Streptomyces venezuelae: one gene and its partner. The protein of the gene in region 1 interacts with the protein of each later gene in a pairwise test. Links are inferred from orthologs where the notes say so. Each region holds a gene or a part of one and is shown on either strand. Other genes may lie near its edges.

Region 1 (3,790 bases):
CGGGCTGCGGAACGCGGGAGGGAACGGCTCTTGCGGTGCGGGTGCAGAGGGTTCATGGCGGCTCCGAGATGGTTCGGTCCCGCCGCATGCTAAGTCGCTCCATACCGGTGGGTACGGGGTTTGAGTTATTGCGTTGTTATCAAAGTGCGACACGATCTTGGTGTTGCCCCGAAAGCGGGCGGTACGCGGAGTAACCCTTGGCCAATGCCTGGGCTTGTGGCGGTACGGCACCGCGGCGCGGCGCCCGGACGGTGCGGCGCGGAAGCTCGTCGCGAGCCGAAGGGGCGCTGCGGTACCCTGACGCCATGCGTGCCGTACGCCTTCTGCTTAGCGGGCCGCGCTGATCAGTCCCGACCGCCGGTGAATCGCGGTCGGCATCGGCGCGGCGTCCCCTCCTGTGCGAGGGGCATTTTTGTTTGACCAGCACGGTCAATTCCGCAGGCAGAGACGATCGATGGAGCTTTGAGGATCATGAGCGAGACGAATTCTGCTGCCGCCTCCGAGGTGGCCGCGCCGCACCGCTACACGGCCGCTCTGGCCGCGGACATCGAGGCACGCTGGCAGGACTTCTGGGACGCCGACGGCACCTACGAGGCGCCGAACCCGAGCGGCGACCTGGCCGCGCGGGACGAGGCGGAGGCCGCGCTGGCCGAACGGCCCAAGAAGTTCATCATGGACATGTTCCCGTACCCCTCCGGAGCGGGCCTGCACGTCGGCCACCCCCTGGGGTACATCGCCACGGACGTCTTCGCGCGCTACCAGCGCATGACCGGCCACAACGTCCTGCACACCCTGGGCTTCGACGCCTTCGGCCTGCCCGCCGAGCAGTACGCGGTGCAGACGGGCACCCATCCGCGGGTCTCCACCGAGGCCAACATCAAGAACATGAAGGCCCAGCTGCGCGCGCTGGGCCTGGGCCACGACAAGCGGCGCTCGATCTCGACGATCGACCCCGAGTACTACAAGTGGACCCAGTGGATCTTCGTCCAGATCTTCAACTCCTGGTACGACGCCGACGCCGCGAAGGCCCGCCCGATCGCCGACCTGGTCGCCCAGTTCGAGAGCGGTGAGCGTGCCGTACCGGACTCCACGCGCGTGTGGAGCGAGCTGGACGCCGCCGAGCGCGCCGAGGTGCTGAGCCAGTACCGCCTGGCCTACGCCTCCGACGCGCCCGTCAACTGGTGCCCCGGCCTGGGCACCGTCCTGGCCAACGAGGAGGTCACCGCCGACGGCCGCTCCGAGCGCGGCAACTTCCCCGTCTTCAAGGCCAAGCTGCGCCAGTGGAACATGCGCATCACCGCGTACGCCGACCGTCTGCTGGACGACCTGGACGCACTGGACTGGCCCGAGGCCATCAAGCTGCAGCAGCGCAACTGGATCGGCCGCTCCGAAGGCGCCCGCGTGAGCTTCCCCGTGGGCATCGAGGGCGACGCGATCACCGTCTTCACCACCCGCCAGGACACCCTGTTCGGCTCGACCTACATGGTCCTGGCGCCCGAGCACGACCTGGTCGACAAGGTCCTCCCGGAGGCCTGGCCCGAGGGCACCCACGAGACGTGGACGGGCGGGCACGCCACCCCGGCCGAGGCCGTCGCCAAGTACCGCGCGTTCGCCGCCGCCAAGTCCGACGTCGAGCGCCAGGCCGACGCCAAGGAGAAGACCGGCGTCTTCACCGGCGTCTACGCCACCAACCCGGTCAGCGGCGAGCAGGTCCCGGTCTTCATCGCCGACTACGTACTGATGGGCTACGGCACCGGCGCGATCATGGCCGTGCCGGCGCACGACAGCCGTGACTTCGCCTTCGCGCGCGCCTTCAACCTGCCGATGCGCTGCGTGGTGGAGCCGTCGGACGACCGCGGGACCGACACCAGGAAGTGGGACGAGGCCTTCTCCTCGTACGAGGCGAAGCTGATCAACTCCTCGAACGAGGAGATCTCCCTCGACGGCATGGACGTCACGGGCGCCAAGGCCCGCATCACCGGCTGGCTGGCCACCCGCGGCATCGGCGAGGGCACCGTCAACTTCCGGCTGCGCGACTGGCTGTTCAGCCGCCAGCGCTACTGGGGCGAGCCCTTCCCGATCGTCTACGACGAGGACGGCGTCGCCCACGCGCTGCCCGAGTCGATGCTGCCCCTGGAGCTGCCGGAGGTCGACGACTACTCCCCGCGCACCTTCGACCCGGACGACGCGAACACCTCTCCGGAGACGCCGCTCTCCCGCAACGAGGACTGGGTCAACGTCACCCTGGACCTGGGCGACGGCCCCCGTGCCTACCGCCGCGAGACCAACACCATGCCCAACTGGGCGGGTTCATGCTGGTACGAGCTGCGCTACCTGGACCCGAGCAACGACCAGAAGCTGGTCGACCCGGCCGTCGAGCAGTACTGGATGGGCCCGCGCGAGGGTCAGCCGACGGGCGGCGTCGACCTGTACGTGGGCGGCGCCGAGCACGCGGTGCTGCACCTGCTGTACGCGCGCTTCTGGTCGAAGGTCCTGTTCGACCTGGGCCACATCTCGTCGGCCGAGCCGTTCCACAAGCTGTACAACCAGGGCATGATCCAGGCCTACGTCTACCGGGACAGCCGCGGCTTCCCGGTGCCGGCCGCCGAGGTCGAGGAGCGCGACGGCGCGTTCTTCTTCGAGGGCGAGCCGGTCAAGCGCGAGCTGGGCAAGATGGGCAAGTCCCTGAAGAACGCCGTCACGCCGGACGAGATCTGCGACGAGTACGGCGCGGACACCCTGCGCCTGTACGAGATGGCGATGGGCCCCCTGGACGTGTCGCGTCCCTGGGACACGCGCGCGGTCGTCGGCCAGTACCGCCTGCTGCAGCGGCTGTGGCGCCTGATCGTCGACGAGTCGACCGGTGAGGTCACCGTCGCCGACGTCGCCGAGGCGGACATCGACGAGTCCACCCTGCGCGCCCTGCACAAGGCCATCGACGGTGTGCGCCAGGACCTGGACGGCATGCGGTTCAACACCGCGATCGCCAAGATCACCGAGCTGAACAACCACCTGACGAAGGTGGGCGGCGCGGTGCCGAGGTCCGTCGCGGAGCGCCTGGTGCTGCTGATCGCGCCGCTGGCCCCGCACATCGCCGAGGAGCTGTGGCGCAAGCTGGGCCGCACCGACTCCGTCGTCCACCGGGACTTCCCGGTCGCCGACCCGGCGTACGTCGTGGACGAGTCCGTGACATGCGTCGTGCAGATCAAGGGCAAGGTCAAGGCGCGCCTGGAGGTCTCCCCGTCCATCTCCGACGCCGAGCTGGAGACGGTGGCGCTGGCCGACGAGAAGGTCGTGGCGGCGCTGGACGGCGCGGGGATCCGCAAGGTGATCGTGCGGGCGCCGAAGCTGGTGAACATCGTCCCCGCGTAGCGGTCTAGGGGTCTTCCCTTACGGGCAGGTTGGGGGTTCCGCTGGAACCTCCGACCTGCCTTCTCCGTTTACGGTGGAAGAGGCCGATGGAGCGGGTCGAGCGGCCGCGGCGGCCCGAGCGGCCCGAGCGGCCCGTGTGAACCGGATGCGGAGAGGAGCGTCATGGAAGCCCTGGGCGCAATCGTGGCGCTGCTTGTCGTGCTGTTCTTGGTGCTGGGTGTGTACATGACCGTGAAGGCGGTCCGTGCGGCCAAGCGCGGGGTAGACCGCACCCTTTCGGAGGCCCGCCGGACGGTCGAGGACACCACGCTGCGCGCGAAGAGCTTCGGGCAGGTCGGCGCGCCCGCCGAACTGGCCAAGCTGCGTCTTTCGCTGCGCACCTCCATGCGGGCCACGCAGGACGTCCTCCAGGCGGGCG
Region 2 (3,283 bases), 3.2 Mb from region 1 along the record:
GGGTCACGGGCGTCCTGCACGGCCGGTACGCCCGGCCCCGCGAGGGTCGCGGGGCTGTCGGTGCCGTGCTGCGGTGCGGCGGTCCAGGCCCGTTCGCGTGGTTCGACGGCGGTGCTCAGCGCGCAGGGTCCGGAGCCGGCGGCGGGCTGCGGCATGCTGCCCTGGTCGGTGGTCGTCGCGGTCCGGCGGCCGCGCAGCCAGGCCGGCGCGCGCCACCGGCGCGCGCGCAGCCGTGAGTCCGGGGCGGCGCTCTCGGTCGGTTCCATTCCCGTCCCTCTCACAGCCGGCGGTGCCCACGCCATGCGGACTCGGCCCTGAAGCGGCCGCGCCCATGAATCCGTCCCCGCACTCCGCACGAGCAAGGAGATGCGGTTCTCCCGCACTCGCGCCGAGCAGGGGATGCCCCCTTCCAAGCTCTTGATGAGCAGGTGATACCCCGTTCGCAGCGGGGCACGGCAGGCGCACACCTCAACAGTAGGCCGCAGAAGGCTTCCACGGGCAGCGGTCGACTACGGTTGCCCGAATGCGACCCGGCCACCCGTATGCCTCTGGTATGCGCCGAACGGGTGGCCTTCAACCGCTACTCCTCGGTCGGAAGCGCGACTTCCCGCGCCGCGTCCGGTCCTTGTTCGAGCAGGACAGAGAACCCTTCCTCGTTGAGAACCGGAACCTTCACCTGCATGGCCTTGTCGTACTTCGACCCGGGGTTGTCGCCGACGACGACGAAGGAGGTCTTCTTGGAAACGGAACCGGTCACCTTGGCTCCCCGGCTCTGCAGGGCCTCTTTTGCGCCATCCCGGGTGTGGTGTTCGAGCGTTCCCGTGACGACGACGGTGAGGCCCGCGAGCGGGCGCGGACCCTCGTCCTCGCCGCTCGACTCCTCCTCCATGCGCACGCCGGCCTCCCGCCATTTGCGCAGGATCTCCCGGTGCCAGTCCTCGGCGAACCACTGTTTGAGGGAGGCCGCGATGGTCGAGCCGACGCCCTCCACCGCGGCCAACTCCTCCTCGGTGGCCTGATCGATGCGGTCGATGGAACGGAACTCGCGGGCCAGCGCCTCGGCGGCCACCGGGCCGACGTGCCGGATCGAGAGGCCCGTGAGGACGCGGGCGAGGGGGCGCTCCTTGGCCGCCGCGATGTTCTCCAGCATGGCCAGGGTGTTCTTCTTCGCCTCGCCCTTCTGGTTGGCGAAGAAGGTGACGACCTTCTCCTCGCCGGTCTTGGGGTCGCGCTTGGGCAGGCCCGAGTCCTGGTCGAGTACGTAGGACTTGATGGGGAGGAGCTCTTCGACCTTCAGGTCGAAGATGTCGCCCTCGTCGAGGATCGGCGGTTCGGCGGGCTCCAGCGGCCTGGTCAGGGCGGCCGCGGCGACGTACCCGAAGTTCTCGATGTCCAGGGACTTGCGGCCCGCGAGGTAGAAGAGACGTTCACGCAACTGGGCGGGGCACGACTGGGCGTTGGGGCAGCGGAGGTCGATGTCGCCCTCCTTCATGGGGCGCAGCGCCGTGCCGCACTCGGGGCACTCGGCGGGCATCACGAACTCCCGCTCGGTGCCATCCCGCAGGTCGACGACGGGGCCGAGGATCTCCGGGATGACGTCTCCGGCCTTGCGGATGACGACCGTGTCCCCGATGAAGACGCCCTTCTTCTTCACCACGTCCTGGTTGTGCAGGGTGGCGAACTCGACCTCGGATCCTGCGACGGTGACGGGTTCCACCTGCGCGTACGGCGTGACGCGGCCGGTGCGGCCGACGCCGACGCGGATGTTGATCAGCTTGGTGTTGACCTCCTCGGGCGCGTACTTCCACGCGATGGCCCAGCGCGGCGCGCGCGAGGTGGAGCCGAGGCGGCCCTGCAGCGGGATCTCGTCGAGCTTGACGACGACGCCGTCGATCTCGTGCTCCACGGAGTGGCGGTTCTCCCCGAAGTACGTGATGAAGTCACGGACGCCTTCGAGTCCCTCGACCACCTTGTTGTGCTTGGCGGTGGGCAGGCCCCACTCGTGCAGCAGCTCATAGGCGTGGCTGAGGCAGTCGATGTCGAGGCCCTCGCGAGCGCCGATGCCGTGCACCACCATGTGCAGCGGCCGGGTGGCGGTGACGCGCGGGTCCTTCTGGCGCAGCGAACCCGCCGCCGCGTTGCGGGGGTTGGCGAAGGGCTTGTCGCCCGCCTCGACGAGGCGGGCGTTGAGCTCCTCGAACTTCTCCATGGGGAAGAAGACCTCGCCGCGGATCTCCACGAGGGCGGGGACGCGGTCGCCCGCGAGGCGCTGCGGGATGTCGGCGATCGTGCGGACGTTCGGCGTGATGTCCTCGCCGGTGCGGCCGTCGCCCCTGGTCGCGGCGCGGGTCAGCTTCCCGTCCTCGTACGTGAGGTTGACCGCGAGGCCGTCGACCTTCAGCTCGCACAGGAGGTGGAAGTCCGGGGTGCCGGCCTCCTTGGCGACGCGGTCGGCCCAGGCGGCGAGCTCCGCGTCGTCGAACGCGTTGTCCAGGGACAGCATGCGCTCGCGGTGCTCGACGGCGGTGAACTCCGTCTCGTACGAACCCGAGACCTTCTGGGTCGGCGAGTCGGGGGTGCGGAGCTCGGGGTGCTCCTCCTCCAGCGCTTCGAGGGAGCGCAGGAGCTTGTCGAACTCGGCATCGCTGACGACCGGTTGGTCCTTCACGTAATACCGGAAGCGGTGCTCCTCGATCTGCTCGGCCAGCTGGGCATGCTGATCCTGTGCCTCGGCGGGCACAGAGCCTTGCTGTTCGACAGCCACCGTTTCGTCCTCCCGTTATGTCATACCCAATTACTCAGGGTTGTCTGCGAGCGATCTCGCCGCCCTGGCGCAGTGGGCGAGCGCCGCACGCGCATACGCGGGTGATGCGCCCGCGAGCCCGCACGACGGGGTGACCACGACCGACTCCGCGAGTGTCCCCGGATTCAGCCCCAGCCTGCGCCACAACGTCCTGACACCCATGACGCTACCGGCAGGGTCTGACAATCGGCCGTCCACGCCCGGCACGACACCGGCGAAGAGCCGCGTACCGCCCTCGACCGCCTCACCGATCACTTCGTCGTCACGCTCGGTGAGCAGATCGAAGTCGAAGGAGACCGCGTCGGCCCCGGCTCGGCGCAGCAGCGCGAACGGCACGTCGGGCGCGCAGGAGTGGACGACCGTGGCGCCGTCACCACCACCGTCGCCGTGGACGGCGAGGACGTCCCGCAGTGTGCTCTCGACGAGCTGCCGGTCCACGGCGCGGTGGGTGCGGTACTCGCTGGCGGTCTTGATCCGGCC

What was found.
Region 2: the proteins of leuS (region 1) and ligA interact in binary tests that used the Escherichia coli proteins (3 or more experiments, as listed by UniProt). The link is inferred for Streptomyces venezuelae from one-to-one orthologs.

What each region holds. Positions count from the first base shown.
Region 1 is NZ_CP029192.1:5,972,207-5,975,996, forward strand. What follows is about bases 94-3,572. They hold leuS (leucine--tRNA ligase), read left to right. Parts: upstream 94-471; coding sequence 472-3,372; downstream 3,373-3,572. Other genes in these bases: DEJ48_RS26175 (hypothetical protein), read left to right, coding at 3,535-3,572. Also shown: DEJ48_RS26165 (hypothetical protein), read right to left, coding at 1-56; more of DEJ48_RS26175, read left to right, coding at 3,573-3,790.
Region 2 is NZ_CP029192.1:2,774,782-2,778,064, forward strand. What follows is about bases 173-3,144. They hold ligA (NAD-dependent DNA ligase LigA), read right to left. Parts: upstream 2,765-3,144; coding sequence 581-2,764; downstream 173-580. Other genes in these bases: DEJ48_RS11555 (putative bifunctional diguanylate cyclase/phosphodiesterase), read right to left, coding at 173-302; DEJ48_RS11565 (methionine synthase), read right to left, coding at 2,795-3,144. Also shown: more of DEJ48_RS11555, read right to left, coding at 1-172; more of DEJ48_RS11565, read right to left, coding at 3,145-3,283. UniProt on the Escherichia coli protein: DNA ligase that catalyzes the formation of phosphodiester linkages between 5'-phosphoryl and 3'-hydroxyl groups in double-stranded DNA using NAD as a coenzyme and as the energy source for the reaction.